Regions from separate parts of the Streptomyces sp. NPDC044064 genome, predicted to be linked through region 3. Evidence: riboswitches for the same ligand, from Rfam matches in the RefSeq annotation. Region 3 holds a riboswitch; each other region holds the start of a gene.

Region 1 (5,540 bases), on a different contig from region 3:
CCCTCACGCCAGCGACAGGAAGAGCTTCTCCAGGCGGGCCCGCATCTGCTCCGGGTCCTCGCCGTTCTTGCCGCCGGACTCCATGTCGGTGATGCACTGCTGCAGGCCGGTGGCGATGATCGCGAAACCCGCGCGGTCGAGCGCCCGCGACGCGGCGGCGAGCTGCGTGATCACGTCCTCGCAGTCGCGCCCCTCCTCGATCATCCGGATCACGCCGGAGATCTGGCCCTGCGCGCGGCGCAGCCGGTTCAGGACGGACTTCAGCTCCGCACCCGCGAGTTCCAGTTCCACGATCACTCCTCCGAAAATACCCCTAGGGGTACTGTACGTCCCGGTACGGGACGGCGTCGAACGCCAAGGATCACAAAGGATCACATCTGCCATGACCGCCCCCATCGCCCCCGTAACCCTCCGTGCCGACCAGGCCCGCACCCGGCTGCACGAGCTGACCGTCATCGACGTACGCACCCCTGGTGAGTACGGCGCGGGCCACCTGCCCGGCGCCCTCAACATCCCCCTGGATCAGATCCGGCGTGCCCTGCCCGAGATCCGGCACGCCGCAGAACGCGGCGACGTCCTGGTCGTGTGCGCCTCCGGAGCCCGCTCCGAGAACGCCTGCAAGCTGCTCGCGGAGCAGGGCATACCCACCGCCACCCTGGTCGGCGGCACCAGCGGCTGGGCTGCCGCGGGCCACGAACTGCAGCAGCCCGCCCCCTGCGACACCCGGGCCGGCTGGAGCATGGAGCGGCAGGTCCGGTTCACGGCGGGCGCGCTGGTCCTCGTCGGCACCGGCCTCGGGCTGCTCGCGCACCCGGCCTTCCAGATCCTGTCGGCGGGTGTCGCAGGCGGTCTCGTCTTCTCCGCGCTCACCGACACCTGCGGCATGGCCGTTCTGCTCGGCAAGCTGCCGCACAACCGCCCTCGCGCGGCCGACCTCGACGCCACGCTCACCGCTCTGCGCAGCCGCTGAGCGACACGCTGCGGGCGCCACCGTGCGCGGTGGGGCCCGCAGCCGCCGGGGATCTCGGCGCCGGCCCGGTTGCAGCGCCGCTTCGACGACGGACTCGGGGGCGGTGTGAGGGGGGCGCGCGTGCCTCACGGGTGCCGACGGCGCACGGCGTGCGAGTGCTGCGGGAGTCCGTACGCCGGAAGCGGATCCGGACAGCGGCGTGCGGTGGGCGCGATCGCGGGGCGCGCCTGCGCAGGCCGCCGTCCTGCGCAGGATCCGAATCCCGGATCCGCCCCTCATCCGTGCCGTGAACGCGCGAGGAACGTGCGCGGGCGACACGACGCTCCAACACCCGTCAGTGGGGCGGGAGTTCACGCTCCAAACCTCGAACGAACAGTCATGACCGAAAAGAGGAGGGTTTTTCGCGGAAGGGCGTCACACGATGGAATGATCTCGGCGTGCGGTCACTACGATCGCATCTCAAGACAACCATTCGACCGGCTCGAAAGTGACAGCCGGTCAGGGTCGCCGATGCCAGGGTCCGCTCCCCGGGCTGCGGTGATCTTCCTGTCCAGGAGGACCTTCCGCATGTTCCGACGCATTGGGAATGCCGTCGTCCGTCATCCCGTCTGGACGATCGTGGCATGGCTCATCGCGGCGGTGGCGATCGTCGCCACCGCACCGAGCCTGCCCTCGAACAGTGACGAGAGCAGTTTCCTGCCGAAGAGTTACGAGTCGATCAAAGCGGCGGTGTTACAGGAGAAGGCGTTCCCCAGCGCCTTCACCCCGTCCGCGATCGCGCTGTACCAACGCACCGACGGCGGCAGGCTCACCGCCGCCGACAAACAGGACATCGCCCGGATCACTTCACAGCTGGGCAGCAAGCACATCGACCAGGTGCAGAAGGTCGTCCCCGGCCAGCCGTCCAAGGACGGCAGGTATGACCTGACCCTGGTGCAGATGGACAGCAAGAACGCCGGCCAGCCCAAACAGATCGACGCGGCCAAGGTGCTGCGCGACGACGTCAAGGAACTGGCGAAGGGCACGCACCTCGACGTCAAGCTCGGCGGCTCCGCCGTGCAGGCCCTCGACCAGCAGGACTCGTCCAAGCAGGGTCAGGCGCTGATCGGTATCGGCACCTTCGCGATCATTCTGATCACCCTGCTGATCATCTTCAGAGCGCCGATCCTGGCGATCCTCCCCCTGGTCCTGATCGGCCTGGTGTCGGCCGTCGCCAACGGACTGATCGCCTACGCCACGAAGCTGTTCGACCTCCAGGCCAACAGCTCGATCTCGTCGATCCTGATCGTCGTGCTCTTCGGCGTGGGCACGGACTACTTCCTCTTCCTGATGTTCCGCTACCGCGAGCGCCTGCGCGCCGGCGACGAGCCGAAGCAAGCCATGATCAACGCGGTCGACCGGGTCGGGGAGGCCATCGCCTCGGCCGCCGGAGCGGTCATCATCGCGTTCCTCGCGCTGGTCCTGTCCACGCTGGGGTTCCTCAAGCAGATGGGCCCGGCACTCGCCATCGCGGTCGCCGCCACGCTGGTCGCGGGCCTGACCCTGATCCCGGCCGTGGTCTCGCTCATCGGACCGAAGGTCTTCTGGCCCTCCAAGTCCTGGCAGCGGGAGCCGGAGAACGCCCGGTTCGCCGCCCTCGGCCGGGGCGTGCAGCGCCGCCCGGGGCTGACCGCCACGCTCTCCGGCCTCGTCCTGGTCGCGCTGTCGCTCGGCACCCTCGGCTTCAACGCCACGTTCGACCTGGCGGCGGGCTCGATGCCCAAGACCAAGGAGTCCATGGTCGTCCAGGACGAGATGCAGAAGGCGTACTCGGCGGGCGCCGCCGCACCCACCGACGTCTTCGTGTCCAGCACCGACGGCAAGCAGCTGGACAAGTCCGGCCTGGACGCCTACGCGCAGAAGCTCGGGGCCGTCGACGGCGTCGCGAACGCCCGCCTGACCCAGCTGAACAAGGCAGGCACCACCGCCGACATCACCGTCACCCTCAAGTACGAGGCGTCGACGGACAAGGCGATCGATGCCGTGGGTGAGGTGCGCGACGTCGCACACTCCGACGCACCCGAGGGCACCGAAGCCGTCGTCGGCGGCATGTCCTCGATCTACAAGGACATCGCCACGGCGGTCAACCACGACTACCGGACGGTCTTCCCCGTGGCCGCCCTCCTCATCATGATCATCCTGGGGCTGCTGCTGCGCAGTGTGGTCGCCCCCTGGTACCTGATGGCCTCGGTGGGTCTCGGCTTCGGCGCCACCCTCGGCGCCACGGTCTGGATCTTCCAGGCGGGGCAGGGACACTCGGGTCTGATGTTCATGCTCCCGGTGATCATGTATCTGTTCGTGGTCGCCATCGGCACCGACTACAACATCCTGATGATCGCCCGGCTCCGCGAGGAGGCCCGCGAGGGCCGCGAGCCCCGCGAGGCGGCGGGCATGGCGCTCCGGCACGCCGGGCCGACCGTGGCGGCGGCCGGCTTCATCCTGGCGGCGACCTTCGCCACGATGATGCTGGCGGGCAACGCGCTGCTGACGGAGATGGGTTTCGCGGTCTCCTTCGGTATCGCCGTCGCCGCCTTCGTGATGGCGATGTTCTTCACGCCGAGCCTCACCGCGCTGATCGGCCACGCGGCATGGTGGCCGGGCCATGGGGACCGGGCACGGGAAGTGCCGGCCGGTGCCGGCTCTCCGGACGCCGGTTCGGTTCCCGGCCAGGACCGGGACACCGTCGCACCCGATCCGTCGGGCCGCCGCGGCTAGTTGTACGAGGACGGGGCAGGTCTGCCGGGCCGCACAGCCCGGCGGGCCTGACCCGCCGTCATCGCGGCGGCCGACGCGAGAGGAAGATCACGACGGACCACGCGGTCTTGGCCATGCACGCGCCACGCGGTACGGTCTGTCCGATATCGACGACGGCGAGACGGAAGCCGGTGGAAATCCGGCACGGTCGCGCCACTGTATGCGGAACACCCCTGGGTGTCCCGTGAGTCAGACCCGTGGCCGTCGTCATGTGCACCACCGAGATGGGACGCGAACTCCCAGAGGAGGTCCTGCCATGGCGCAGACCGTCGCCCAGCCGACAGCCACCACCCCCGCCGTTCCCGCCACGCTGCCGCTCAAGGCGATCGCTCCGTGGGCGGTCTTCTTCGGCATCCTCATGCTCGTCCTGCTGTACTTCGTCGGCGCCGAGCAGGGCGCCACCTCCGTGTTCAACGGCACGGACGTCCACGAGTGGGTGCACGACGCCCGCCACCTGCTCGGCTTCCCCTGCCACTGACGCGAGGGACGCCGCTCGACCATGAACTCCACAACCGTGAGAAACCTTCTCGTGCGGGGCATGCTCGCCGGCCTTGCCGCCGGCGTGCTCGCCCTCGTCGTCGCCTACCTCCTCGGTGAGCCGAGCGTCGACAGCGCGATCAGCTTCGAGGACGCCCACTCCCACGAGCACGAGATGGAGGTCGTCTCCCGCTCACTGCAGTCCACCCTGGGCCTCGCCACCGGTGTCCTCGTCTACGGGGTCGCCTTCGGCGGCATCGCCGCGCTCGCCTTCTGCGTCGCGCTCGGCCGTGTCGGCCGCTTCAGCCCGCGGGCGACCGCGCTGCTGCTGTCCGGCTGCGCACTGCTCGCCGTCTACGTCGTACCGTTCCTGAAGTACCCGGCCAACCCGCCGTCGGTCGGCGAGCCCGACACCATCGGCAAGCGGACGACCCTGTACTTCCTGATGATGCTGCTCAGCGTGCTTCTGGCGGTCGCCGCCACCATCCTGGGCAAACGCCTCGCGCCTTCCCTGGGCACCTGGTACGCGACCGTCGTCGCGGTGGCCGCCTTCGCCGTCGTGATCGGCCTGGCCTACGAGTTCCTGCCCGTCATCAACGAGGTGCCGAAGGACTTCCCGGCCACCCTGCTGTGGCGGTTCCGCCTCTCCGCACTGGCCATCCAGGCCGTCCTGTGGGGTGGATTCGGCCTGCTCTTCGGCGAGTTGGCCGAGCGGCAGCTGAACCCCAAGCCCGCGGCCGCCGCGTCCGGGCGAAGAGTTCCCGCCACGCACTGATCCGTTCAGGACACGAGAGGGCCCTTCGGAACCGTCCGGGGGCCCTCTCGCGTTTCCGGGACACCGGCGGAGGCGACGAGCGGAGGAGCCGAGTGGCCAGACAACGTCCCGAACCGCGCCACATCACTCTCGGCGGTCGTGAGGCGGTGGCCCTGACCGTGGAGGAGTACGCCCAACTCGTGGCCAGCCGACGCCAGATCGGCGGCCAGAGCGCACGCGTACGGGTGCTCGCCCAGCAGGTCAAGCGGACCGAGCGACTTCTCGACGAGCTGGAGGCCCTGGTCGGTGCCCCCACGGCCGTCTGCCGTACCCCGGACGAGGCAGCGGGCCGCCGGGCGACGGCCGACTGCCACGGCGACCACGGCACGACCGGCGGCATGGACACCGACTGCCTGCGGTGCGCGATCGCGGCACTGCTGCGTCGCCACCGGGACGCGACTCCCTGACCGCCGTCAGTCGCCCGGCCGGCCGAGGCCGTGTCCGAGGCGCACGTTCCAGCGTCCGGAACGACCGGTGACCTCGGCC
Region 2 (5,540 bases), on a different contig from region 3:
CGGCTGCTGCCCGTCGAGGTCAGCCTGGCCCCCGGCCCGACCCGCGGTCAGACGATCGTCGACCGCCGCGCCCGTCCCGGCGAGTCCGAGATCCACGGCGGTGCACGCGAACAGGCGCTGGTGGACGTGGCGTTGGCGGTGGACGTGGAGCGGTACGTGAAGCTGTACCTGGAGACGGTGGCGCGCCGCTAGGGCAGGTCCGGCGGGGCGGACACCGGCCGGGCCGGCGGGACGTCCGGCCTCAGTCGGAGGCCGCCGGCACCCGGGCCGCCCACCGTTCCTCCACCCGCGCGTACCGCCAGTACGCCAGCGCCGCCGCCCACACCACCACGAACAGGCCCACGATGAGGTAGCCGACGCTGTCCAGGTCGATCCCGGCGATCCAGCCGGTGACGGCGTCGGTCAGGGCGAACTTGTCGTGCACGACGCCGACCAGCTCGATCGTGCCGATGAAGAGGGCGACGGCGATGGACAGGCCGGTGATGGTGAGGTTGTAGAAGACCTTGCGGACGGGGTTGGAGAACGCCCACTGGTAGGCGAAGTTCATGAACGTGCCGTCGAGGGTGTCGAACAGGCTCATCCCGGCGGCGAAGAGGAGGGGGAGGCAGAGGACCGCGTACCAGGGCAGGCCCGCCGCGGCTCCCGAGCCCGCCATGACCATCAGTGTGACCTCGGTGGCCGTGTCGAAGCCGAGCCCGAAGAGGAAGCCCAGCGGGTACATCTGCCCGGGGCGGCTGATCGACCTGGTGAGGCGGCCGAGGATGCGGTTCATGAAGCCCCGGGAATCCAGGTGCTGTTCGAGCTCCTTCTCGTCGTACGTCCCCGCCCGCATGGCCCTGAAGACCCTCAGGATGCCGGCCAGGGCGACCAGGTTGAGGGCGGCGATGAGGTAGAGGAAGGTGCCCGAGACGGTCGTGCCGAGGAAGCCGAGCACCTGGTGGGTGCGCGAGTGCTCGTTCATGACCTTGCCCGCGAGCCGGGTGCCGCCGGCGATCAGCGCGGCCAGCACCACCACGACGCTGGAGTGGCCCAGCGCGAACCAGAAGCCCACCGACACCGGCCGCCTGCCGTCGGCCATCAGCTTGCGGGTGGTGTTGTCGATCGCGGCGATGTGGTCGGCGTCGAAGGCATGCCGCATGCCGAGGGTGTAGGCGGTGATGCCGAGGCCGACGCCGAAGACGTCCCGGCCGACCTTGTAGTGCCCGGGAGCGACGAGCAGGAAGAGCACGCCGAACGCGACGACGTGCAGGGCGGCGACGACCGCCAGCAGCCCCGCCGTCCTGATCGTGTCCTCGCGTCGCCAGCGGAAAGCGGCATCGGGCATCCCGGCCATCGGGTTCACGCTCCAGCACCTCGTGGATCACTTCGTGAGATGCCGTGGCCGGTCTCCTGGCTTAGGGTCATGCGTTCGCCGTTCCTGCCTTCCCGGTCCTGCGACCAGTGGCCCGGCGGCTGCCGGACGGAACGGGAACTCCCCGATCACAGTGGCGAGGGCCGCGTCGACCTTGCATCGACTTCCCGAGCACCACGGCCCGTTCACCGTAGGCGGCGATCCTTTTGCCTGCAAAGCCGCACAGCTGTCCTGGTATTGAAGATCACACGGCCGGGCGGACGAACAGCCGAGGTTCCGTTTCCGGGCAATGTGGACAGAGTCCGTGTATGCCAGACCTCTCCTCCAGGAATCCCGACTGGTGGCGCCAGGCCGTCATCTACCAGGTCTATCCGCGCAGCTTCGCCGACGCCGACGGCGACGGCCTCGGTGACCTCAGGGGCGTCACCGAGCGTCTGGACCACCTCGCCACGCTCGGCGTGGACGCCCTGTGGCTCAGCCCCTTCTACCCCTCCGAACTCGCCGACGGCGGCTACGACGTCGCCGATCACCGGGACGTCGACCCGCGCCTCGGCACCCTCGACGACTTCGACGCGCTGACCGCCGAGGCCCACCGGCTCGGTCTGAAGGTCGTCGTGGACATCGTCCCGAACCACACCTCGCACCTGCACCCCTGGTTCCAGGAGGCTCTGCGGGCCGGATCCGGATCCGCGGCCCGCGAACGCTACGTCTTCCGCCCCGGCCGCGGCGATACCGGTGAACTCCCGCCCACCGACTGGCAGTCGGTGTTCGGTGGCAGCGCCTGGCGACGTGTCCCCGACGGCGACTGGTACCTGCATCTGTTCGCGCCCGAACAGCCCGACCTGAACTGGGAGAACGAGGAGGTCCGCGCCGACTTCCGCACCACCCTGCGCTTCTGGTCCGACCGGGGCGTCGACGGCTTCCGCGTCGACGTCGCCCACGGCCTGGCCAAGGACCTGACCGACCCGCTTCGGGACCTGGGCGGTCTGGGCGCCGCGGGCGAGGAGGCCCTGCAGCGGATGGAACCCGGCACCCACCCCTACTGGGACCGTGACGAGGTCCATGAGATCTACCGCGACTGGCGCAAGATCCTCGACACCTACAGCCCGCCGCGCACCGCGGTCGCCGAGGCCTGGGTCCCGGACGCGCGCCGCGCGCTGTACGCCCGCCCGGACGAACTCGGCCAGGCCTTCAACTTCGAGTATCTGCAGGCAGGGTGGGACGCGGACGAACTCCGTCAGGTCATCACCGGCTCACTGGCGACGGCCCGGGCCGCCGGTGCCTCCGCCACCTGGGTGCTCTCCAACCACGACGTCGTCCGCCACGCCTCGCGCCTCGTGCTCCCGCCGGGCACCGACGAGAACGCCTGGCTGCTGTCCGGCGGCGCGGCGCCGCCGGCCGAACGGGCGGCGGGCCTGCGCCGGGCCCGGGCCGCGACCCTGCTGATGCTGGCGCTGCCCGGATCGTCGTACGTCTACCAGGGCGAGGAACTAGGCCTGCCCGAGGTCGCCGAGCTGCCCGCCGAGGCGTTGCAGGACCCGGTCTGGGAGCAGACGGGCCATGCCCGCAAGGGCCGCGACGGCTGCCGGGTGCCGCTGCCGTGGACGACGACCGGACCCTCGTACGGCTTCGGGTCCGGGGTCGCCTGGCTGCCGCAGCCGGCGTCCTTCGCGGCATACGCCGTCGAGGCCCAGTCCGGTGCCGAGGGCTCCACCCTGGAGCTGTACCGCGCCGCACTCAGGCTGCGCCGCAAGCTGCTGGAGGGCGAGACGCTGACCTGGACGCCCGGTGCCCCTGCCGGGGTGCTGGACTTCGCCCGCACCGAGACCTGGCGCTGTGTCACCAACCTCACCGCGGAGCCGGTACGACTGCCCCCGGGCGAGGTGCTGCTCGTCAGCACCCCGCTCCCGGAGCCGGGCGTTCTCCCGCCGGACACCACGGCGTGGCTGGCCTAGCCCACGGTCGGGCTGGGGGCGGGTGAAGCCCCTCCGGAGCCGCCGCCGTTGCCGCCGGTGAGGCCGTCGATGTTCACCGGGGTGGAGGTGGCGTTCGGCGGCGGCGTGAGGACGACCTCCGGCTGGCCCGCCGGCGGGGGCGGCGGGGTCAGGTCCGTGCTGGGCAGCTTCGGCGGGGTGGTCTGCTGGAAGAGGGTCTGGTCGAAGTCGACCAGACCGGTCTTCTCCATCACCGTGATGTGGTCGAGCACGGTGTTGTTGGCCTGGTCGGCGAGGGCGCGCACCAGCGAGTTCTTGGTGGTGGACCGGATCTTCGCGATGGTGTTGAAGATCGAACCATGTGTCATCCGCAGGATGTTGGCGAAGTCGGTGTCGAACTTCTTGCCGCTGTCCGACTTCAGCGTGTTGACGAAGCCCTCCTGCTGGGGGCTCGCCACGTTGGGCAGCGTGATGTTCAGCATCGGCGCGATCTTGCGGCAGGAGGTGTCCAGCGCGGAGTGCCCGTCGATCAGGTGCTTGCTGGCCTCGAGGACGCCCTTGGTGGTGCCCTTCTGCAGCCCGATCTGCCCCACCGGGTACTCCCACAGACCGGCCGCGCGCACCTTCACCACGAAGTCCCGGTCGGACTCGGTGAGCGGACCCCACTGGGTGTTGGCGATGACACGGTCCGGAGAGCTCGAGACCGTGCTGACACCCAGCATGCTCGGGTAGGCGAGCGCACCGAGGGTCAGGGCCATTGCTCCGCCCACGAAGAGAGTTCCCGTCGCGTTCCGCGAGATGCGCACCGTGCCTCCTGCCTGGCCGTGGATCCGCCTGCAGGCGGTTCGGACGCACAGCAGTACGGATGCGGAGGTCATTTGTGTCGGTGGTTTCGGGTAAAGATTCGTCCCGGTCGTGCCTGAGGGGCCGAAGACCGCGGTTGGTGAAAGGTTGACCTTCCCGCCGGAGAGTTGACTCTTCCTCGGGAGAAGCCAGGGGAAACGCGGTCCTAGATTCGCCGCATGCCCCCACAGCCACCCCCGAGAACGCCCGCCGCACTGCCCGTGCTGCCCTACCGCAAGCCCACCAAGGGCCGCGACTACTGGGTCCTGGACGACGTCCTGCCGGACGTCGACGCGGTGCGCGAGCGGTGTCTGGCGAAGGACGACTGGGTCAAGGGCTACCCGTACACCTCGGAGACCTGGCCCGGACTGCGTGCGATGCCCGGCCTGGAGCCCGGTGAACTCGGCCGCATCGAGCGGCTGGTGAAGCAGGCGACCGGGGCCAGGGAGCTGTGGGTGCAGCAGGCGCCCGGCGGCGGCACCCTCAACCACAACTGCGTGCAGGTGGTCGGCGAGGGCGAGAGCGAACCGCGCCCGCACACCGACTCGCGTGCGCTGTGCCGGTACGCGGCCGTGCTGTACCTCAACCCGCAGGTGCCCAAGGACTGCGGCACCAGTTTCTTCCGCCAGTCCCTCTCCGGCGGCCGGCTCGGCGGCAACGTCGTCCAGGCCCCGCACAACAACCTCGTCGAGGCCCTCGGCACCCGGTTCGTCACCCCGGACGCCTTCGAGGAGGACGTCCGCGTCCCGCACCGGTACAACCGCCTCCTCCTCTACAACGCCAACCTGGTGCACAGCGCGACCGGTTACTTCGGCAAGGAGCTGGCACAGAAGCGGATGACGGCCGTCTTCTTCTGGATGGCCTGAGCCGTTCCGCCCCGGCCCGCCGGCTCACCCGTACGGAGCAACCCCCGTGGTCTCCGGGCCGGGTGGGCCGGATCGTCGTACCTACGACCGACTCGGGACGACGGCGGAGGTACGGCCATGACGCAGCACACTCGTCCGGCCCGGGCGGGGAGGACCGACTGGGCCGAGGGAGGGCTCGTCTTCGCGGGAGTGCTGCTCCTGGTGGAGGGCGTCCTCGCCGTCCTCCAGGGCATCTCCGCGATCGCGGCCGACGACGTGTACAGCCGCATCGGCGCGTACGTGTACAAGATCAATCTCACCGGCTGGGGCTGGATCCTCCTCGTCCTGGGTGTCGTGGCCGTCGTCACCGGCGCGGGCGTCCTCAGGCGCGCCGACTGGGCCCGGGCCGTCGGCATCGGCCTCGCCTCCCTGAGCGTGATCGCCCAGTTCCTGTTCCTGCCGTACGCGCCGATCTGGGCGCTCGTCATGATCGCCATCGACTTCTTCGTGATCTGGTCGCTCGCCGTCTACCAGCCGGGCCATCCGACCGACTGACCTTTGCTTGTG
Region 3 (5,540 bases):
GTGGCCAGGTATCCGGTGAGCCGTTCGGCGAAGTACTGGACCATGTCGTTGCGTTCGGCCTCGCCGTGCACGAGGACGTCCAGCCCGGTCTTCTCCTGGAAGGAGATGACCTCCTGGATCTCGGCCTGGATGCGCTCCTCGTAGCCCGCCGTGTCGATGCGGCCCGCACGCAGGTCGGCGCGCGCGGCCCGCAGATCGTCGGTCTGCGGAAAGGACCCGATGGTCGTGGTCGGGAGAAGGGGCAGGCGCAGGTGGGCGCGCTGGGCGGCGGTGCGCTCGGCGTAGGCCTGCGACCGGCGGGCGTCGGCCTCGGTGACCGCGGCGGCGCGGGCCCGCACGGCCGGGTCGTGGGTGCTGGGCGAGCCGGCACGAGACGCGAGGTCGGCCCGGTTGGCGGCCAGTTCGGCGGCGATCGTGCCGGTGCCGTGGGCGAGACCCCTGGCGAGCGTGGCGACCTCGCGCGTCTTCTGCTCGGCGAAGGCGAGCCAGCGCAGGATCTGCGGCTCGACGTCCCGCTCCACGGCGGCGTCGAGCGGGACGTGCAGCAGGGAGCAGGACGCGGCCACGTCGACCCGGCCGGCCAGCCCGAGCAGGGTGCCCAGGGTGGACAGCGACTTCTCCAGGTCGTTGACCCAGATGTTACGGCCGTCGACGACCCCCGCGACCAGGCGCCTGCCGGGCAGGCCGCCCGCCGCGGCGAGGGCGTCGAGGTTGGCGGCGGCGGCCGCGGTGAAGTCCAGGGCCAGGCCCTCCACCGGAGCCCTGGTCAGCAGCGGCAGGGCTTCGCCGAGCCGGTCGAAGTAGGAGGCGACCAGCAGCCTGGGCCGGTCGGTGAGCGTGCCGAGGGCGCGGTAGGCGCGGCCGACGGCGTCGAGTTCGGCCGGGGTGCGGTCCTGGACCAGGGCGGGCTCGTCCAGCTGGACCCACTCCGCGCCCGCGGCACGCAGATCGGCGAGGACCTCGGCGTACACCGGCAGCAGGCGGTCCAGCAGGGTGAGCGGCTCGAAGCCCGCGGGTACGCCCGGTGCGGGCTTGGCCAGCAGGAGGTAGGTGACCGGACCGACCAGCACGGGCCGGGCGGTGAGGCCCAGGGCCAGGGCTTCCGCCAGCTCGGCGACCTGCTTGGCCGCATCGGCGGCGAACACCGTGTCCGGGCCGAGTTCGGGGACCAGGTAGTGGTAGTTGGTGTCGAACCACTTGGTCATCTCCAGCGGCGCGACGTCCTGCGTGCCGCGGGCCATGGCGAAGTAGCCGTCGAGCGGGTCGGCCGCGACCGCCTCCCGGTGGCGTGCGGGGATCGCGCCGACCATGACGGTGGTGTCCAGGACGTGGTCGTAGTACGAGAAGTCGCCGGTGGGCACCTCGTCGATGCCGGCCCCGGCGAGCTGCTGCCAGTTCGTACGGCGCAGGTCGGCGGCGGTGGAGCGGAGGGCGTCGGCGGTGACGCGGCCCTTCCAGTAGCCCTCGATCGCCTTCTTCAGTTCCCGGTTCCGTCCCTGGCGGGGGTAGCCGTACACGGTGGCCCGTGCTGCGGCGGCTGCGGGCTTGGTGGTCATGGAGATCTCCTTCGCGAGATGAATCCCTGAGATCCCGGCGACGGGACGAGAGCGCGAAGGGGTGACGGAACCGGACGGGTACGGCCTCGCGCGGTGGGCGCGGTCGTCCGCCTGGTATGTACGCCGACCCGCCCTCGAGGTCACCGGGATGTCCACGCACGAGTGCTTCGGGCGCGGGCAGTTGGCAGGTCTTCGGACTCGCGGGCACGTCTCGTCGTACGAAGTCGTACGAGACACCTACTGGCCGTCGCTTCCCAGGCCCTCCTCGGGCCCAGTGCGTATGACGGCGGTCGTTCCCGCTCACCGCTGCGGGGCAGTCCCGGATTCCCACCGGGTTCCCTCTTGCGACGCATCCCGCCTGGCGGACGGGGCGAACCAGCTGCGTCGGCCAGCCTACGGGGTCGTCGTGCGATACGGGAGCGGGACGTCCGTCATCCGGACGATGAGGCGTGACACGTCGGGCCGGGCGTCCCCGCTCATGCGCCGGCCCCCGTGCGGCGCACGAGGTGGCGGGTGTAGGCGTCCGGAGTGAAGAACAGTGGCAACTCGCCGAGCAGCGCCGTCCGTTCGAAGAGGGCGCGGACCTCTTCGACGGGGCCCAGGGATACTCGGAGCCGAGCGCCACGATCTCGTCGTCGAGCAGCCGCAGGACCGTCTCCCGGTCGATCACCCGGTGGCGCAGCCACTGCCAGATCTGCACGCGGGCGATCTCGGCGGTGGCCGCGTCCGCCATGAGGCCGTACAGGGCGACGGCTCCTCGGCCGCGCAGCCAGGCGGCGAAGTAGCGCACGGCGACGGCGACATCGGTGCGGATGCGCTCGTCGGTCGGAGGGCCGCTGATGCGGCGCACCGTCAGCAGGTCGGCCGCCCGCACGTGCACGTCGTCCCGTGTCCGGTCGATCTGGTGGGGCCGATCGCCGAGAACACCGTCGAACACCTCGCGGCAGACGGGCACGAGTCCGGGGTGGGCGACCCAGGAGCCGTCGAAACCGTCCGCGGCCTCGCGCTCCTTGTCCAGCCGGACCTCGGCGAGTGCGGCCCGGTGGGCGGTCGGGTCCTTGTCCGGCACCTGTGCGGCCATGCCGCCGATGGCGTGGGCACCGCGCCGGTGGCAGGTGCGCACGAGCAGCTCGGTGCAGGCGCGCAGGAAGGGGGCGGTCATCGTGACCTCGGCGCGATCGGGCAGGAGGAAGTCGGTGCGGTGGCCGAATGTCTTGATCAGGCTGAACAGGTAGTCCCAGCGGCCCGCGTTGAGACCGGAGCTGTGCTCGCGCAGCTCGTGGAGGATCTCCTCCATCTCGAACGCGGCAGTGATCGTTTCGATCAGGACCGTGGCGCGGATCGTGCCGCGGGGGATGCCGAGCAGGTCCTGGGCGGTGACGAAGATGTCGTTCCACAGCCGGGCTTCGTAACGGTTCTCCAGCTTGGGGAGGTAGAAGTACGGGCCGTACCCGGCGTCGATCTGCCGCTGGGCGCAGTGGAAGAAGTACAGGCCGAAGTCGACCAGCGCCGCGGGCACGGGACGGCCGTCGTACTCCAGGTGCTCCTCGTCGAGGTGCCAGCCGCGCGGCCGGACCACGATGGTGGCGAGCTGGTCGCCGAGCCGGTACTCCTTGCCTTCGGGTGCGGTGAAGTCGATGCGGCGCTCGATGGCGTCGAGCAGGTTGAGCTGGCCGCCGATCACGTTGTTCCAGGTGGGAGCGGTGGCATCCGCGAAGTCAGCCATCCAGGCACTGGCCCCGGAGTTGAGGGCGTCGACCGTCGTCCGGCGGTCCGGTGGGCCGGTGATCTCGACGCGGCGGTCGGTGAGACCGGGGGCGGGCGGTGCGACGCGCCAGGCCGGGTCGGCGCGGACGGCTGAGGTGACCATCGGGAAGTCGAGCGGGGAGCCGGATGCCAGCCGCAGGAGCTGCCGGCGGCGTTCCCTCATCAGGTCCGTCCGGCGGGTGCCGAAGGCTGCGGCCAGGCGGCCCACGAAGTCCAGGGCGGCGGGCGTGAGGATCTCGTCGTGGCGGTCCCCGAGGGGCGCGAGAACGCGGACGTGGTGGGTCAGGGCGCTGGTGGACATCGCTTCTCCTGCTGGCTGGCTGGCTGGCTGGCGGGTGCGGGGAGCGGGGCCGGACGGGGACGGCCGTACGGACCCCCGCTCGCCCGAGGGCGGACCGGGCAGGTCCCGAAGGGCCGGCCTAGTGGAACTGCTCCTCCTCGGTGGAGCCGGTCAGGGCGGTCGTGGAGGAGGCGGGGTTGACGGCGGTTGAGACCAGGTCGAAGTAGCCGGTGCCCACCTCGCGCTGGTGCCTGACGGCGGTGAAGCCGTGGGCCTGCGCGGCGAACTCCCGTTCCTGCAGGTCGACATAGGCGGTCATGCCGTGCTCCGCATAGCCGCGTGCGAGGTCGAACATGCCGTGGTTGAGGGAGTGGAAGCCGGCCAGCGTGATGAACTGGAACCGGTAGCCCATCGCACCCAGCTCGCGCTGGAACTTGGCGATCCGGTCGTCGTCGAGCGCCGCCTTCCAGTTGAAGGAGGGGGAGCAGTTGTAGGCGAGCATCTGGTCGGGGTAGCGCGCGCGGATCGCCTCGGCGAACTCCCGCGCCTGGGCGAGGTCCGGGGTGCCGGTCTCGACCCAGATCAGGTCGGCGTACGGGGCGTAGGCCAGACCGCGGGCGATCACCGGTGCCATGCCGCCCCGCACCCGGTAGAAGCCCTCGGCCGTGCGCTCCCCGGTGACGAACTCGGCGTCGCGCTCGTCGACGTCGCTGGTCAGCAGGTTGGCCGCGAGGGCGTCGGTGCGGGCGACGACGACGGTCGGCACGTCGGCGATGTCGGCCGCGAGGCGGGCCGCGTTCAGGGTCCGGATGTGCTGCGAGGTCGGCACCAGCACCTTGCCGCCGAGGTGGCCGCACTTCTTCTCCGAGGCGAGCTGGTCCTCGTAGTGGATGCCGGCCGCGCCCGCCGCGATCATCGCCTTGGTCAGCTCGAAGGCGTTGAGCGGACCGCCGAACCCGGCCTCCGCGTCCGCGACGATCGGGGCGAGCCAGTCGGTGGTGTCGCCGGCGTCCTCGGCGGTGGCGATCTGGTCGGCACGCAGCAGCGCGTTGTTGATGCGCCGGACCACCTGGGGGACGGAGTTGACCGGGTAGAGGCTCTGGTCGGGGTAGGTGTGGCCGGCCTGGTTGGCGTCGGCGGCGACCTGCCAGCCGGACAGGTAGATGGCCTGCAGACCCGCCTTGACCTGCTGGACCGCCTGGCCGCCGGTGAGGGCGCCGAGGGCGTGGATGTAGTTTTGCTCGTGCAGCTGCCGCCACAGTCGCTCGGCTCCGCGCCGGGCCAGGGTGTGCTCCTCGCGGACGCTGCCGGACAGCCTGACGACGTCCTCGGCGCTGTAGGTGCGCTCGATGCCCCGCCACCTCGGGTCGGTGGCCCAGCGCCGCGCGAGTTCCTCGGCCGCCTGCGTCCTCGCCTCTGCCATGGTCACGTCTCCTCGATCTGTGGCGTCTGCCAAGCCCGTGCGCTCCAAGCAAGGGATGGCACCGCGTGTCGTGTCATTGAGATGCGGCCCGCCGTCACCTCACAGGGCGAAAGCGAGCAACGCTGCCGGTGCGGAACGCGCCCACTGTCGGGATCTCCGATGTCAGGGCCGTGAATCGGGCCCCGAACGGGGGCGGTTCCTGCCGGGTCCGGCGGGCCGCACTGAAACTCTGGCACTGGCACTGAGTGCCAACAACCGTGGATGTCTGCCAACTTCTGCGAATCTTCGCGCTGCCTTTTGCCAACTTTGCGAAGGGTGCTGTGAGTTCTCGTTGGCCTACACTCGCGGGCACCCGGACACGGAGGAGCCCACGGTGAGCAAGACCTACGCGGGAGCGCGCCTGCGGCGGCTGCGTGAAGAGCGGCGGCTGAGCCAGGCGGAACTCGCCCGCGTCCTGGGCATCTCCCCGAGCTACCTCAACCAGATGGAGCACGACTCCCGCCCGCTCACCGTG
Region 4 (5,540 bases), on a different contig from region 3:
GTGTCGACCACGTCGAAGGCGAAGGACATGTGCATCGTCTCGTCGCGGAACACCCAGTTGGTGCCGGTGGCGAGACCGTGCAGCAGACCCCGGCTGCGGAACCAGTAGACGTACGCGAAGGCGCCGTAGAAGAACAGGCCCTCGATGCACGCGGCGAAGCAGATGAGGTTGAGCAGGAAGCGCCGGCGGTCCGCCTTGGACTCCAGTCGGTCCAGCTTCTCGACCTCGTTGATCCACTTGAAGCAGAAACCGGCCTTCTCGCGGATGGACGGGATGTTCTCCACGGCCGCGAAGGCGGCTGCGCGGTCGTCCGGGTCGGGCAGGTAGGTGTCGAGCAGCGTCAGATAGAACTGGACGTGCACGGCCTCCTCGAAGAGCTGGCGCGACAGGTACAGGCGCGCCTCCGGGGAGTTGATGTGCTTGTACAGCGTCAGCACCAGGTTGTTCGCGACGATCGAGTCGCCCGTAGCGAAGAAGGCCACCAGGCGGCCGATCAGGTGCTGCTCGGCCGGCGTCAGCTTGGCCAGGTCGGCGACGTCCGAGTGGAGGTCGACCTCCTCGACGGTCCAGGTGTTCTTGATGGCGTCCCGGTAGCGCTCGTAGAAGTCGGGGTAGCGCATCGGGCGCAGCGTCAGCTCGAAGCCCGGGTCGAGCAGGTTCTTGGCAGTCATCTCTGTCGGCGCGGAGCGCCGTCCTCCAGGGGTGGTGGTCGGGCGACGGGCGGGCATTACTGGCAGGCCTCGCAGGACTCGGGGTTCTCGAGGGAGCAGGCGACGGCGTCGGGGTCGGCGGCCTGCTGCACGGGGATGGGGGTCTGGGCCTGCGCCCGGGCGGCGCGCGCGATGCGGGTCGCCGGGCGGGAGCGCAGGTAGTACGTCGTCTTCAGGCCCCGCTTCCAGGCGTACGCGTACATCGAGGAGAGCTTGCCGATCGTCGGCGTCTCCAGGAACAGGTTCAGGGACTGCGACTGGTCCAGGAACGGGGTGCGGGCAGCGGCCATGTCGATCAGGCCGCGCTGCGGGATCTCCCACGCCGTGCGGTACAGCGCCCGCACGTCGGCCGGGATCCACGCGAAGTCCTGCACCGAGCCGTTGGAGTCGCGCAGCGCCTCACGGGTGCGCGCGTCCCAGACGCCCAGCTCCTTGAGGTCCTGCACCAGGTAGGAGTTGACCTGCAGGAACTCGCCGGACAGCGTCTCGCGCTTGAACAGGTTGGAGACCTGCGGCTCGATGCACTCGTACACGCCCGCGATGGACGCGATGGTGGCGGTCGGGGCGATCGCCAGCAGCAGCGAGTTGCGCATGCCGACCTCGGCGATCCGCTCGCGCAGGGCCGCCCAGCGCTCGGGCCAGGTCAGTTCGGCGTCGTAGTGGTCGGGGTGCAGGACACCGCGGGCGGTGCGGGTCTTCTCCCAGGCCGGCAGCGCGCCGTTGCGCTCGGCCAGGTCGGCGGAGGCCTCGTACGCGGCGAGCATGATCCGCTCGGCGATCCGCGTCGACAGGGCCTTGGCCTCGGCGGAGTCGAAGGGCAGGCGCAGCTTGAAGAAGACGTCCTGCAGACCCATCGCGCCCAGGCCCACCGGACGCCACTTGGCGTTGGAGCGGCCCGCCTGCTCGGTCGGGTAGAAGTTGATGTCGACGACGCGGTCGAGGAAGGTGACGGCCGTGCGGACGGTCTCGTCGAGGCGCTCCCAGTCGATGTCCCCGTCCCGCACGAAGGCACCGAGGTTGACCGAACCCAGGTTGCAGACCGCCGTCTCGCCGTCGTCGGTGACCTCCAGGATCTCCGTGCAGAGGTTCGAGGAGTGGACGACGTGGCCCGCCTCGGCCGTCTGGTTGGCGGTGCGGTTGGCGGCGTCCTTGAAGGTCATCCAGCCGTTGCCGGTCTGCGCGAGGGTGCGCATCATGCGGCCGTACAGGTCGCGGGCCGGGATGGTCTTCTTCGCGAGCCCGTTCGCCTCCGCCTTGCGGTACGCGGCGTCGAACTCCTCGCCCCACAGGTCGACCAGCTCCGGCACGTCCGCCGGGGAGAACAGCGACCACTGCTCGTCGGCGTTCACCCGGCGCATGAACTCGTCCGGGATCCAGTGCGCGAGGTTGAGGTTGTGCGTACGGCGCGCGTCCTCGCCGGTGTTGTCGCGCAGCTCCAGGAACTCCTCGATGTCGGAGTGCCAGGTCTCCAGGTACACCGCGGCCGCGCCCTTGCGCCGGCCGCCCTGGTTCACGGCGGCCACCGAGGCGTCCAGGGTCTTCAGGAACGGGACGATGCCGTTGGAGTGTCCGTTGGTGCCGCGGATCAGCGAACCGCGGCTGCGGATCCGGGAGTACGACAGACCGATGCCGCCGGCGTGCTTGGAGAGGCGGGCGACCTGGTGGTAGCGGTCGTAGATGGAGTCCAGCTCGTCCAGCGGTGAGTCGAGGAGGTAGCAGGACGACATCTGCGGGTGCCGCGTGCCGGAGTTGAAGAGCGTGGGGGAGGAGGGCAGGTAGTCGAGGCGGCTCATGAGCCCGTAGAGCGCGGCGACTTCGTCGGCGGAGCGGGTCGTGTCGTCCTCGGCGAGACCAGCGGCGACGCGCAGCATGAAGTGCTGGGGCGTCTCGATCACCTTGCGGGTGATGGGGTGGCGCAGCAGGTAGCGGCTGTGCAGGGTGCGCAGACCGAAGTAGCCGAAGCGGTCGTCGCCGGCCGCGTCGATCAGCGTGTCGAGACGCGCGGCGTGCAGTCGTACGAACTCCGCCGTGCGGTCGGCGACCAGGCCCTCGCGGTGGCCCACGGCGACGGACTCGGTGAAGGACGTCACGCCCTGCGAGGCGGCCTCGGCGCGGATCGAGATGGTCAGCAGCCGGGCGGCCAGCCGGGAGTAGGCAGGGTCCTCGGAGATGAGGCCGGCGGCCGCCTCCGTGGCCAGCTCGCGCAACTCCGCCTCGTCGGCCCGGGCGGAACGGCCCCGCAGCGCGGCCGCGGCGACCCGGCCGGGGTCGGCGTCGGGGAGGTCGGCGGTCAGCTCGGTCAGGGTCCGCAGCAGCGCGGCACCGGGACCGTCGGTCTCCACCGGTGCTGCGGTCGCCTGGACGGCTGAAGCCGGGTCGGCTGGCGCGATGGTCACGTGGGGCTCTCCCTCGCTCGGCACAGGGCCTGGCGGAGGGCGGGGGGCAGCACGAGCGCGCACGGCGTCGCGTCCACCGGCCCACTCCACGAGGCCCGGACGTCTCAAGGCACCCGGACCGGACGGCCGGGCGCGCGCTGCCGGCAGGTCCTCGGACTGAACGGGCGTGCGGATACACGCAAGTACACCGTTGCGGGACAGTTCCGGATTCGCACCGGATTCCCCTGCGGCGACAGCGAGGATGAGCATACATCTAGTGCCGGGTTGTGGTGTCACCCCCAGATGTTGTGTCTGCTGCGTGTTGTGGCGGCTTCAGAGGGTCAACAGCGGGCCGCCGTGGTGCTTGTTGCCGGCGGCCCGCTGCGGGTGGATCGTGGTTGCTCGCGCCCCCTTCGGGGCGCCTCTCAGTGCCCGGCGCCCGCCGTGGCCGGGGGGAGTTCCACCTGAACTCCCGCGTCGCCCGCGTCCGCCGTGTAGTCCGCGGGGCTCGTCTCGTCGAGGCCCTCAGGGGCCTTGAGAGCCTTCAGGACGAAGGTCAGGACCACCGTGACGGCGACGTTCAGGACGAAGGCCGTGAGGCCGATGTAGCCGATCTCACCGATACCCGGGATCTCCTTGGCGGAGCCGCCGAAGTGCTTCTGGGTCGGCGAGGCCACGCCGTACGCGGCGGCGGTGCCGTAGACCATGCCGACCGCCCAGCCGGCGAGCAGCGCCCAGCGGTGGAACCAGCGCGTGAACAGGCCGCCGACCAGGGACGGGAAGGTCTGCAGGATCCAGATGCCGCCCAGCAGCTGGAAGTTGATGGCGACCGTCTTGTCCATGGTGAGGACGAAGACCAGGGCGCCGACCTTCACCAGCAGCGACACGAGCTTGGAGACCTGGGCCTCCTGCCTCGGCGTGGCGTCCGGCCTGATGAAGTCCTTGTAGATGTTGCGGGTGAAGAGGTTCGCCGCCGCGATGGACATGATGGCCGCGGGCACCAGGGCGCCGATGCCGATCGCCGCGAAGGCGACGCCCGCGAACCAGTCCGGGAACATGTCCTCGAACAGCTGCGGAATCGCCAACTGCCCGTTGGTGACGTTCACCCCGGCCGCGATCGCCATGAAGCCGAGCAGCGCGAGCAGGCCCAGCATCAGCGAGTACAGCGGCAGGATCGTGGTGTTGCGCCGGATCACCTCACGGCTCCTGGACGAGAGCGTCGCGGTGATCGAGTGCGGGTACATGAACAGCGCGAGCGCCGAACCGAGCGCCAGCGTGGCATACGTCCACTGGCCCGCGGGGGCGGGGACGAGCCCGCCCGCACCCGCCTTCGTGAACTTCTCGCCGGCCTTGGCGAAGATGTCGTCGAACCCGCCCAGCTTGATCGGGATGTAGATGATCGCCACCGCGATGACGATGTAGATCAGCGTGTCCTTGACGAACGCGATCAGCGCGGGCGCGCGCAGGCCCGACGAGTACGTGTAGGCGGCCAGCACACCGAAGGCGATGAGCAGCGGGAGGTCCTTCACGAACCAGTTGGTGTTCTCGCCGCCGCCGACGCCCATCACGTCCAGCACCGCCTGGATGCCGACGAGCTGGAGCGCGATGTACGGCATCGTCGCGAGGATGCCGGTGAGCGCCACGGCCAGCGACAGGCCCTTGGAGCCGAAGCGGCCGCGCACGAAGTCCGAGGTCGTCACATAGCCGTGCTTGTGCGAGACCGACCACAGGCGGGGCAGGAACGTGAAGATCAGCGGGTAGACCAGGATGGTGTACGGCACGGCGAAGAAACCGGCCGCGCCCGCCGTGTAGATCGCCGCCGGCACGGCGACGAAGGTGTACGCCGTGTACAGGTCGCCGCCGAGCAGGAACCAGGTGACCCAGGTACCGAACGACCGTCCGCCCAGGCCCCATTCGTCCAGGGAGTGCTCGTCGTCGGCCCTGCGCCAGCGGGCGGCCAGGAAGCCCATGACCGTGACGGCCAGGAAGAAGAAGATGAAGACGCCGAGCGCGACGCCGTTGACGCCGTTCTTCACTGCGCCGCCCCCTTGCCCTGAGTCGCCCTGCGGGCGCTCTGGTCACGCTGCCAGAGCTTGTACGCGAGCACCGTGAGCACGGTGGAGACCGGCACCCACAGCATCTGGTACCAGTAGAAGAAAGGGATCCCGATGAACGCGGGGTCCGTCTTGGCGTACGAGCCCACCCACAGCATCGCCACGAAGGGCGCGACGAGACACAGGCCGATGATCACTCGGGCCGGCGTCACAACCGGTGGTCTCACTTCAGGCGTTTCGGACATGCCACGGCTCCGTCCCCTGGTTGATCACCTGTGTAATGCGCAGGCAATCTAGGTGACGGTGTCGTGGCAGCGGAAGACCTCGTCCGTATAACGGCATGTCGATTTGGAGGTTGTGGCGTGAAGACGCCAACTTCCCTCAGTCCTGCGGGCGCTTGA

Evidence for each region. Region 3 has a riboswitch for cobalamin ahead of metE (5-methyltetrahydropteroyltriglutamate--homocysteine S-methyltransferase). Riboswitches for the same ligand answer to the same signal wherever they lie in the genome.
Region 1: linked by a shared signal. The riboswitch ahead of AC07DS_RS16070 (CbtB domain-containing protein) and the one ahead of metE (5-methyltetrahydropteroyltriglutamate--homocysteine S-methyltransferase) in region 3 are both predicted to bind cobalamin.
Region 2: linked by a shared signal. The riboswitch ahead of nicT (Nickel transporter NicT) and the one ahead of metE (5-methyltetrahydropteroyltriglutamate--homocysteine S-methyltransferase) in region 3 are both predicted to bind cobalamin.
Region 4: linked by a shared signal. The riboswitch ahead of AC07DS_RS18485 (ribonucleoside-diphosphate reductase subunit alpha) and the one ahead of metE (5-methyltetrahydropteroyltriglutamate--homocysteine S-methyltransferase) in region 3 are both predicted to bind cobalamin.

Annotation. Positions count from the first base shown of each region.
Region 1 is NZ_JBWKFN010000008.1:290,268-295,807, reverse strand. Features, by position in the region: gene AC07DS_RS16085 (metal-sensitive transcriptional regulator) at 4-291, opposite strand; gene AC07DS_RS16080 (rhodanese-like domain-containing protein) at 383-970, shown strand; gene AC07DS_RS16075 (MMPL family transporter) at 1,538-3,724, shown strand; cobalamin riboswitch at 3,840-3,984, shown strand; gene AC07DS_RS16070 (CbtB domain-containing protein) at 4,020-4,241, shown strand; gene AC07DS_RS16065 (CbtA family protein) at 4,263-5,015, shown strand; gene AC07DS_RS16060 (hypothetical protein) at 5,108-5,461, shown strand; gene AC07DS_RS16055 (histidine phosphatase family protein) at 5,468-5,540, opposite strand, start outside.
Region 2 is NZ_JBWKFN010000004.1:95,803-101,342, reverse strand. Features, by position in the region: gene AC07DS_RS08145 (nucleoside hydrolase) at 1-192, shown strand, start outside; gene nicT (Nickel transporter NicT) at 242-1,333, opposite strand; cobalamin riboswitch at 1,363-1,545, opposite strand; gene AC07DS_RS08135 (glycoside hydrolase family 13 protein) at 1,660-3,306, shown strand; gene AC07DS_RS08130 (DUF4142 domain-containing protein) at 3,303-4,055, opposite strand; gene AC07DS_RS08125 (DUF6445 family protein) at 4,308-4,994, shown strand; gene AC07DS_RS08120 (DUF7144 family membrane protein) at 5,112-5,528, shown strand.
Region 3 is NZ_JBWKFN010000001.1:628,534-634,073, reverse strand. Features, by position in the region: gene metE (5-methyltetrahydropteroyltriglutamate--homocysteine S-methyltransferase) at 1-1,556, opposite strand, end outside; cobalamin riboswitch at 1,735-1,938, opposite strand; partial or broken gene aceB (malate synthase A) at 2,033-3,624, opposite strand; gene aceA (isocitrate lyase) at 3,743-5,026, opposite strand; gene AC07DS_RS02820 (short-chain fatty acyl-CoA regulator family protein) at 5,400-5,540, shown strand, end outside.
Region 4 is NZ_JBWKFN010000010.1:190,239-195,778, forward strand. Features, by position in the region: gene AC07DS_RS18480 (ribonucleotide-diphosphate reductase subunit beta) at 1-671, opposite strand, end outside; gene AC07DS_RS18485 (ribonucleoside-diphosphate reductase subunit alpha) at 728-3,106, opposite strand; cobalamin riboswitch at 3,232-3,355, opposite strand; gene mctP (monocarboxylate uptake permease MctP) at 3,511-5,121, opposite strand; gene AC07DS_RS18495 (DUF3311 domain-containing protein) at 5,118-5,384, opposite strand; gene AC07DS_RS18500 (GntR family transcriptional regulator) at 5,521-5,540, opposite strand, start outside.